DNA from 3 places in the Mesorhizobium sp. LEGMi-168a genome. Region 1 is predicted to be linked to each of the others. Evidence: predicted binding sites of a transcription regulator. Region 1 holds the regulator's gene; each other region holds the start of a gene.
What was found. Region 1 encodes LexA, which represses DNA repair genes until DNA is damaged. Its sites were predicted from a motif close to TGTTCNNNNTGTGTTCNG; they were not measured.
Positions count from the first base shown of each region.

Region 2: the regulator LexA is predicted to act here: its motif matches at 1,922-1,939, upstream of AC4FWB_RS28350 (ImuA family protein).
Region 3: the regulator LexA is predicted to act here: its motif matches at 1,547-1,564, upstream of AC4FWB_RS17545 (ATP-dependent helicase).

Region 1 is NZ_JBZEGV010000001.1:145,948-149,222, forward strand. Features, by position in the region: gene AC4FWB_RS00740 (ComEC/Rec2 family competence protein) at 1-1,516, shown strand, start outside; gene lexA (transcriptional repressor LexA) at 1,500-2,234, opposite strand; gene AC4FWB_RS00750 (molybdopterin molybdotransferase MoeA) at 2,351-3,275, opposite strand, start outside.
Region 2 is NZ_JBZEGV010000031.1:11,186-14,460, forward strand. Features, by position in the region: gene lpdA (dihydrolipoyl dehydrogenase) at 1-452, shown strand, start outside; gene AC4FWB_RS28340 (metallopeptidase family protein) at 572-1,009, opposite strand; gene AC4FWB_RS28345 (hypothetical protein) at 1,008-1,805, shown strand; gene AC4FWB_RS28350 (ImuA family protein) at 1,962-2,981, shown strand; gene AC4FWB_RS28355 (DUF6504 family protein) at 2,923-3,275, shown strand, end outside.
Region 3 is NZ_JBZEGV010000012.1:99,566-102,840, forward strand. Features, by position in the region: gene AC4FWB_RS17545 (ATP-dependent helicase) at 1-1,495, opposite strand, end outside; gene AC4FWB_RS17550 (glucose/quinate/shikimate family membrane-bound PQQ-dependent dehydrogenase) at 1,679-3,275, shown strand, end outside.

The DNA.
Region 1 (3,275 bases):
CGGCGTTCGCGCCGGCATCCCCGAAGACATCAATGAGGCGATGCGGCGGACCGGCATCTACCACATCATCTCGATTTCAGGCCTGCACATGGCGCTGGTCGCCGGCACGATCATGCTCCTGCTGCGCGGCGCCTTCGCGTTGTTTCCGGATTTTTCCTCGCGGCGCCCGGTGAAGAAATATGCAGCGGCCATCGCGCTTATCTCGATCGCCGCCTATCTCGTCATCTCCGGCGTGGTTGTCGCCGCCGAGCGAAGCTTCATCATGCTGGCCGTGATGCTTGTCGCCGTGCTCTTCGACCGCGCGGCGCTGACGATGCGCAACCTGGCGATCTCGGCCATCGCCGTCATCCTTGTGTCGCCACATGAAGTGGTCGGTCCAAGCTTTCAGATGTCGTTTGCCGCGACCGCTGCCCTAGTCGGCGCCTATGCTGGCTGGGCCGACTACCGCGCCGACAAAGTGAGAGCGCCGCCGGCAAAGCGTTCGTTCCTGCGGTTCCTGTCGCGAAAGCTGGCGGTCGGAGCGGGTGGCGCCGCCATGACGTCGATCATTGCCGGAAGTGCTACGGCGCTGTTTGCCATCTGGCATTTCCAGCGCGTCTCGCCGCTCAGCTTATTGGCCAATCTGGCGATCATGCCGATCGTCACCGTCGTGATGTTCCTTGCCGTCGCCAGCGCGATCATGATGCCGTTCGGCTTCGACGGGCCTTTCCTCTATTTGATGGGCAAGGGTCTGACGGCAATGATCGCGATCTCGGCGTGGATTTCGCAATGGTCGCCGGTCGACGCCGTGGGGCTGATCTCGATCCAGTCGGTGCTGCTGGCGACCATCGCGCTCGTCATCGCCACCATGGCGACCACCTGGCTCAGGCTGGCGGCCGTTCCTTTCGCTCTGGCAAGCCTGTTGACGATCCCGCAGGTGCGCACGCCGGACCTGCTGATCTCCGAGGACGCACATCTGGTGGCCATGCCGATCGGCGGCGGCGAGCTCGCCGTCAACCGTGCCCGCTCCAACGAATTCACCACTGACAACTGGAAACGTGCGCTCAAGGCCGAAGCAATCGTGCCGCCAGAGACCTTCGCCGAAGGCGCGCTGGACATCGCCGACCCTGTCGACCTGCCGCCGGGGTCGCCGTTCTATTGCACCGGTGATCTCTGCATTGGCCGGCATCCGTCCGGCGCGATCGTCGCTTTGGCCGAGAATCGCGACAGTGCCAGGCCGGCCTGCGGCTTCGCCGACCTCATCGTCATCAACGACGCCACGGCCTATAATCCTTGCCGCGACCCGCGAGTCCTCGTCGTCACCAAGCGCCAGCTCGCACGTGACGGCAGTGCCGCCGTCTTCTTCGATCCGCAATCGGCAACGGCGCGGCCGGCCATTCGATATGCCGTCGAAAAGCCATATCGGCCTTGGCACGAGCAGCGAAAGTACTCACGTGAGGCAAGAGGCCTGCCGCCTTACCAGCGGCCTGAGAAGACCGATACGAAGCCGCCACAACCACTCAGTAGCGGCGGATGAGCCCGACCAGCTTGCCCTGAACCTTGACGCGGTCGGGACCGAAGATGCGGGTCTCATAGGCCGGATTGGCGGCCTCGAGCGCGATCGAGGCGCCCTTGCGGCGGAAGCGCTTGAGCGTCGCTTCCTCATCGTCGACCAGCGCCACCACGATCTCGCCCGGGCTCGCGGTATTGGCGTTGCGGATGATCACGGTATCGCCGTCGAAGATGCCGGCCTCGATCATCGAGTCGCCCTTGACTTCGAGCGCGTAGTGCTCGCCGCCCGCGATCATGTCCGGCGGCACTGTGATCGAATGCGTCTGGTGCTGGATGGCGTCGATCGGCACGCCGGCGGCGATGCGGCCCATCACCGGAATGGACACGGCCGAAACGGCATCGTCGTCATTGCTGGGCGTTGGCGTGCGCGAGGGCGCTGCCGGCTTGATCTGCCGGCCGAGATTGCCTTGGCCGCCCTGGATGACGCTCGGCGAAAACTTCTTCGCCGCGTTCAGGCCGGGCGCTATCGAATCTGGCAGCCGCAGAACTTCAAGGGCCCGCGCCCTGTTCGGCAGCCGGCGAATGAAGCCGCGCTCTTCCAACGCCGTGATCAGCCGATGGATGCCCGACTTCGAGGCAAGGTCGAGCGCCTCCTTCATCTCGTCGAAAGATGGCGGAATACCGCTTTCCTTGAGCCGTTCGTGAATGAACATCAGAAGTTCATGTTGTTTGCGCGTCAGCATGGCAACCCCCAGCGGGTCCTGAAACCAGAATCAGAAAACAAACCCAGAACAAACACTATCTGTTCCAGTTGTGTTCCGCAACCGTTTAAAGTTTAGTGAATGTGTTGACGTTTTGTTCAGCGTAACATCAGAACGCTGCATTCGGCGCCCGCTTCCGCTGCCGGGGCGAAGGGCTCGCGCACGATCAGGCCATTGGCGTTGGCCAGCGTCCTCAACATCGACGAATCCTGAATGCTAAACGGTGTCGCGACCAGCTGTCCGGCGTCCTCGCGCACGGCGGCCCGCACATAGTCTTGCCGGAGATCATTGGCGTGCATAGCGGCAGCCAATCGCGCGGTGCGGATGTCCTGCCGATGATCGCGGCCGCCCAGCCGTGCCAGAAGCGGCTTCAGGAACAATTGCGAGCAGACAAGGCTTGCCACCGGATTGCCGGGCAGGCCGATGCAGCGGATGTTGCCAAGCCGGCCAAACATCAACGGTTTGCCGGGGCGCATGGCGATCTTCCAGAAATCGAGCCGCATGCCTTCGCCGGTCAGCACGTCGTGGATCAGGTCGTGATCACCAACCGAGGCGCCACCGAGCGTCACGATGACATCAGCGCCAGCCTCGACTGCTTTCTTGACCAAGGCCGCGATTGCGTCGTGGCGGTCGGCCGCGATGCCGAGGTCGAGCGCGCGCGCCCCAACCGACTGGGCCGTAGCTGTGACGCCATAGGCATTGGACGAGATGATCTGGTCGGGGCCGAGCGCGCTGCCTGGGGGCAGCAGTTCATCGCCCGTGGCGATGATGGCGACCAGCGGCTGCCGCACCACGGTAAGGCTCGGATGATTGGCCGACGCCGCCAGCGAAAGCGCCGCCGGATCGAGCAGCCGGTCTTTTTCCAAGAGAACGTCGCCTTGCAAGAAGTCGAGGCCGGCTCGGCGGATGTTGCGTCCTGCGGACGTCGGTTCGGTCACCTCGATCCGGCCGCCGCCGAGGTCGCGGACATTCTCCTGGATGACGATCGTGTCGGCGCCTTCGGGCACGGGCGCACCGGTGAAG
Region 2 (3,275 bases), on a different contig from region 1:
AGCCGATGCTGGCGCATCGCGCCATGGCGCAGGGCGAGATGGTGGCGGAGATCGTCGCCGGCCACAAACGAAGCTGGGACAAGCGGGCGATCCCGGCAATCTGCTTCACCGATCCCGAGCTGGTCACGGCCGGCCTGTCACCGGAAGAGGCGAAGGCGCTCGCCGGGGAGATCAAGGTCGGGCAGTTTCCCTTCGCCGCCAACGGCCGCGCCATGACCAAGCAGGGCGAGGACGGCTTCGTCCGTGTCGTCGCCCGCGCCGACAACCATCTGGTGCTCGGCATCCAGGCGGTCGGGCAGGGCGTGTCGGAACTGTCGGCGGCCTTCGGCCTGGCGCTCGAAATGGGCGCGCGGCTGGAGGACATCGCCGGCACCATCCACGCGCACCCGACGCAAGGCGAAGGCTTCCAGGAAGCGGCGCTGAAGGCGCTGGGGCACGCGCTGCATATTTGAGCGCGTAGGGCGGGCGTCTAGAGCGGTTCAGCGTTTCTCGGAAACGCAGAACTGCTCTATCCCTTTGCTTTGGCGCAATTCCGGACGGAAAACCGTTACACACTTTTCCTGGAATTGCTTTAGCCTGCCGCAGCCTGCTCCGCCGCTTCCTCGATCCGCTCCATATCGTCGTCCGAGAGCCCGAAATGGTGGCCGATCTCGTGGATCAGCACATGGGTGACGATGTCGCCCAGCGTCTCCTCGTTCTCGGCCCAGTAGTCGAGGATGGCGCGGCGGTAGAGCGTGATGCGGTTCGGCCCTTCGCCGGTCTGCGGGTTCCAGCGCTCGGCGATGCCGCGTCCCTCGAACAGGCCGAGCAGGTCGAAGGGCGTCTCCAGCGACAGGTCGTCCATGATCTCGTCGGTCGGGAAGTCGGCGATCTGGATGACGATCTCGCCGGTGAGCTTGCGGAACTCTTCCGGCAGATGGGCGTAGGCCTCCAGAGCCAGAAGCTCCATTTCCTCCATCGACGGCGAGAGTTGGTCGTGCCAGGTACGGGTCTTGTAGATGCGGGCCATGAAATTTCCTTTGATCCCGGCATATAGGCTTTCGCGCCGATTGAGGCAAATGAGCCGGCGGGCTGGCTGCTTCTGGGGCGATGGAATAAAGGCTCGCCAATGGTCACGCCAAGACATTTGGCTTCGCAACCTGTCTGCGCCTATTGTGGGCGTTATGAAATTCACTCTCGTCTACCAGGGGCAGCTCTCGGCGAGCGGCAACAAATCCAAGACCAAAGAGGTCTTCAAAATTCGCGAGGCCATTAGTCCTCAACTGAAGACCTTATGGGAAACTAGCAGAGCGCTAAATGTATTACAGAATGTCGGATGGGCGCCGAACCCGAATGGACCGCAGATTGGCTTAGCGGTGGACGAAAGCGGCATATTGTCCCCGAGGAAAGCTAACGAATTTTACCCCGGGGCTTACGTTCCACTATTCGGAGAACTTCCAGTCGGCCAAAGTCAATATGTTCCGCTGGTTAGAAAGTCACTCCATTTGGCCTGCGACCTAAGCGTTCTCTTCTTGCGTCAAGAAGATCCTGGCAATCTCATTACGCAAGCTGGTGACATCGACGGACGGATTAAAACCCTGCTTGACGCACTGCGCATGCCTACGATGGACGAGCAGCACGCAGCCGGCGTTGATGGAGTAACTTTGCATGTGCTGATGGAGAGCGATGCTCTTGTGACGGGATTGAAAGTCAATACGGAGCGCTTGCTTTTCCCAAAAACCGAGTTCGTCAACGAGGTCCATCTAGTGATCGAGGTTGGCATCCGGGTTCTGCAAGTGGTACCGGAAAACACTTGCCTATTGTAGCGCTGGCGGTTGCCAGCGCGGAGCACCTCTCCAAGGCGTGATGGATACCCTATCGATTTCAAGGAATAAATTCCTTGCGACTCCGCTTGACTCTTCCGGGGTCCTCTGGAATCTATAAGAACATAACAGGAACAATTGCTGCCGGAAGTGAACGTCATGGCGATGAGCGCCGTGGCGCGGGAAACTGTTTTTGCCCTGCGCCGCCAGATCGCGAAAATCGAGGGAACGCTGCCCGAGCGCCTTGAGGCGCCGGCACGCGGCGGGCCTGTCTATGTCGCCCGGTCGGGCATCACCCCCGAGACCAACATCATCCGGCGCGGCCTCGCGGTGGCCTCGCCGGATGCTTTCCTGCACACCGGCATCGAGCGCCTCGATACCGCCCTTGGCGGCGGCCTGCCCAAGGCGGCGCTCAGCGAAATCCATGGGCTGGAGACCCGTGATGCCGGCGCCGTCGCCGGCTTCGCGCTGTCGCTCATCAGCCTGCTCCTCAGGGACAAGCCGGGCCGGCCGCTCCGCGGGATCCGCACGGCGGAGATCTTTCGCGAGGCCGGCTTTCCCTATGCGAGCGGGCTCCAGGCCCTGTTCGGCATCGCGCCGGAGCAATTGCTGTTTTCCGAGGCGCCGAAGCTGCTCGACGCGCTCTGGATCGCCGAGGAGGCCGCGCGCATGACGGCCTTCGCCGCCGTCATCCTCGAGATCCGCGGCAGCCAGCGGCTTCTCGACCTTACCGCCACGCGGCGGCTGCACGCCCGCGCCCAAAGCGCCGGCCGCCCGGTGCTTTTGCTGCGCCAGGCCGGCGAGGCCGAACCCACGGCCGCGCCCGTGCGCCTCATCGTTTCGGCCGCCCCCTCAGCCAGCCGCGAGACGGTCGCCGGCCCGCTCGCCGGCTCGATCGGCCGCCCCGCCTTCACCGTCGATATCGGCAAGAGCCGCACGGCCCTGCCCGGACAATTCACACTGGAGTGGAACCCCGATGAGCACGCTTTTGCAGAAAGAACAGAGAATTCTGTCGCTGTGGTTCCCGTACCTCTGCGCGGAGCGGATCCTGCGCCAGCGTCTGGGGCGGTCCTGGCGTTCGCGGCCCTCGCATCACCTGCCCCCGCCTCATCCACCGCTTGTGATCAGCCATCGCGACAGCAACGCCCAGCGCATCGCAGCCCTCGACGAGCGGGCTGAGGCGCTGAAGCTGAAGCGCGGCATGGGCATTGCCGATGCGCGCGCCATGCATCCCTCGATCGACGTGGTGGAAGCCGACGCGGAAGCCGACCGCCGCCTGCTCGAAGGCCTTGCCGACTGGTGCGACCGCTACACGCCGCTGGTGGCGATCGACGGCGAGGACGGGCTGTTCCTCGACGTCACCGGCTGCACGCATCTGTTCGGCGGCGAGCGCGCCATGCAGGACGAGATTCTTTCTCGCTTCTTCCAGCAGGGTTTCGATGTCCGCGCCGGACTGGCCTCGACGCCGGGGGC
Region 3 (3,275 bases), on a different contig from region 1:
CGACGACGCGGAAGAAGGCGAGCGCATCGCGGATTTCCAGCCGCTCGTAGAAGCGCGGGCCGCCGATGACGCGATAGTTGAGGCCGAGCGTGATGAAGCGGTCTTCGAAGGCGCGCATCTGGAAGGACGCGCGGACGAGAATCGCCATGTCGTTCAGATTGTGCTTCTGCCGCTGATAGGCCTCGATCGCCTCGCCAACGGCGCGCGCTTCTTCCTCGGAGTCCCAGGCGGCATGGACATGCACCTTGTCGTCCTCGGGGTCGTCGCGGTCGGTGAACAGCGTCTTGCCGAAGCGGCCCTCATTGTGGGCGATCAGATGCGAGGCGGCACCCAGGATATGCGCGGTGGAGCGATAGTTGCGCTCCAGCCGTATGATGGTGGCGCCCGGGAAATCCTTGTCGAAGCGCAGGATGTTGTCGACCTCGGCGCCGCGCCAGCCATAGATCGACTGGTCGTCGTCGCCGACGCAGCAGATGTTTACGGTGGCCGGGCGGCGATTTCCCTCCCCCTTGAGGGGAGGGTGGCCGAGCGAAGCCCGGTCGGGTGGGGTCCTCGCGGCAGTGCTCGACGCCCTGAAGGTCGACGACTGGGCGGTGCCTTCTGAGGCGACCCCCTCCGCCCGCTCCGCGGGCACCTCCCCCTCAGGGGGGGAGGATTGCGGCCGCTGCGCCAGCAGCCGCAGCCACATGTACTGCGCGGTGTTGGTGTCCTGATACTCGTCGACCAGGATGTATTTGAACTTGCGGTGATAGTCCTTCAGCACGTCCGGATAGGCGCGGAAGATGCGGATCGGGTGATAGAGCAGATCGCCGAAGTCGCAGGTATTCAGCGTCTGCAGCCGTTCCTGATAGGCCTTGTAGAGCTGACGGCCCTTGCCGTTGCCGAAGCTGCGGGCGTCGCCTTCCGGAATCTCATCGGGCCCGAGGCCCTTGTTCTTCCAGTTGTCGATCATCTGCGCGAACTGCTTGGCCGGCCAGCGCTTGTCGTCGAGCCCTTCGGCCTGGATCAGCTGCTTGATCAGCCGCACCACATCGTCGGTGTCGAGGATGGTGAAATCGGATTTCAGCCCGGCAAGCTCGGCGTGACGGCGGAGCAGCTTGACGCCGATCGAATGGAAGGTGCCGAGCCAGGGCATGCCCTCGACATTCTCGTTGCCGATCAGGATGCCGATGCGCTGCTTCATCTCGCGCGCGGCCTTGTTGGTGAAGGTGACGGCGAGGATCTGCGAGGGGTAGGCCCTTCCGGTGGCCAGGATGTGGGCGATGCGCGTGGTCAAGACGCGCGTCTTGCCGGTGCCGGCGCCGGCCAGCACCAGGACCGGACCCTCAGTTGTTTCGACAGCGAGCCGCTGCTCGGGATTGAGGCCGTTGAGGTAGTCGGCCGCGCGGTTCTGCGCGCTGCGGGCCGCCATGGCGCGCGCGGCAATGCCGGACGGGGCCGCGGGCCGCGCATTCGGTTCGTCAAAGAAGGGCATGTCTTCCGAAAAGCCGGACATCGCCCCCGAATGTAGTGATTCGGCAGCGAAAGGCCAGAAGTGTCTACGTTTTGTTCCATTTTTGCACCGCTCCGGTTCGCTTGACAGGCGCGGCCGGCGGGGGAAAGGTGCCGGCAGGGCAGGGACGGCATGCCGTCTCCTCGAGAGCCATCGCAGGCGCGCAACAGTCGAAGGAGTATCATCTTGGCTGTCACGATCACCTCCCTCGTCCTCTTCCTCATCGGCCTGGTACTCGGCGGCGGCGGCATCTGGTTGGTCTCGCTGGGCGGCAGCTGGTACTACGCCATCGCCGGCCTGGTCTTCTTGATCACCGCTTGGCTGCTCTTCAGGCGCAGGTCGACATCGCTCTGGCTCTACGCGGCGTTCGTGATCGCCACGCTGTGCTGGGCTGTCTGGGAGATCGGTTTCGACTGGTGGCAGCTCGGTCCGCGCGGCGGCATCATCGTCCTCATCGCGCTGTGGCTGCTGACCCCATGGGCAAGACGGAGTTTCACGGGCCCGGACGGACGGGCGCCGCTCATTCTGGCCGTGCTCGCCTCGCTTGCCGTGGCGGGCTACTCGATGACCGCCGACCCCAAGGACATCGGCGGCAGCCTCAGCCCGGACAAGGCAACGCCGACGGCCAATCTTGGCGGCGACATGCCGGCCGGCGAATGGCACTTCTACGGCCGCACGCCGTTTGGCCAGCGCTATTCGCCGCTCGACCAGATCACGTCGGACAATGTCGCCCGGCTGCAGCCGGCCTGGACCTATCGCACCGGCGACGTGAAAGGTCCCGACGATATCGGCGAGACGACCTATCAGGTGACGCCGCTGAAAATCGGTGATGCGCTGTTCATCTGCACGCCGCATAATTTCGCCATCGCCGTCGATGCTGCGACCGGCAAGGAGAAATGGCGCTACGATCCCAAGATCAAGCTGGACCCCAATCGCCAGCACCAGACCTGTCGTGGCGTATCCTACTATGCAGACGCCAAGATCGCGGCCGGACAGCCCTGCGCCGCGCGCATCTATCTGCCGACGTCCGACGCGCGGCTGATCGCGCTCGACGCCGCCAACGGCCAGGTGTGTCCGTCCTTCGCCGAAGGCGGGACGCTGAACCTGCTTGCCGACATGCCGTATCCGAAGTCGGGCTATTACTATTCGACCTCGGCGCCGCTGATCGTCGCCGGGAAGATCATCGTCGGCGGCGCGGTCAACGACAATTATTCGACCGAAGAGCCGTCGGGCGTCATCCGCGCTTATGACGCCGGCACCGGCGCTTTGCTGTGGAACTGGGATTCCGGCAATCCGGACCAGACGGCGCCGCTGCCGGCGGGACAAAAATACACAAACAACTCCCCCAACATGTGGTCGACGGCGAGCGCCGACGAGAAGCTTGGGTTGCTCTACGTGCCGCTCGGCAACCAGACGCCGGACCAGCTCGGCATGGGCCGCAGCGCCAATGTCGAGAAATTCTCGTCCTCGATCACGGCGCTCGACCTCAACACCGGGCAATTGCGCTGGGTGCGCCAGACCGTGCATCACGACCTGTGGGACATGGACGTGCCGGCGCAGCCGACGCTCATCGACATCACCTCGGCCGGCGGTGCGATGGTGCCGGCGCTGGTCGGGCCGACCAAGCAGGGCGACCTCTATGTGCTCGACCGGCGCACAGGCGACCCGATCATTCCGGTTAAGGAAGTGCCGGCGCCGGGCGGCGCGATCGAAGGCGACCATACATCGCCGACGCAGCCGGAATCGGGGCTTTCGTTCAATCCCAAGCCGCTGACCGGCGCCG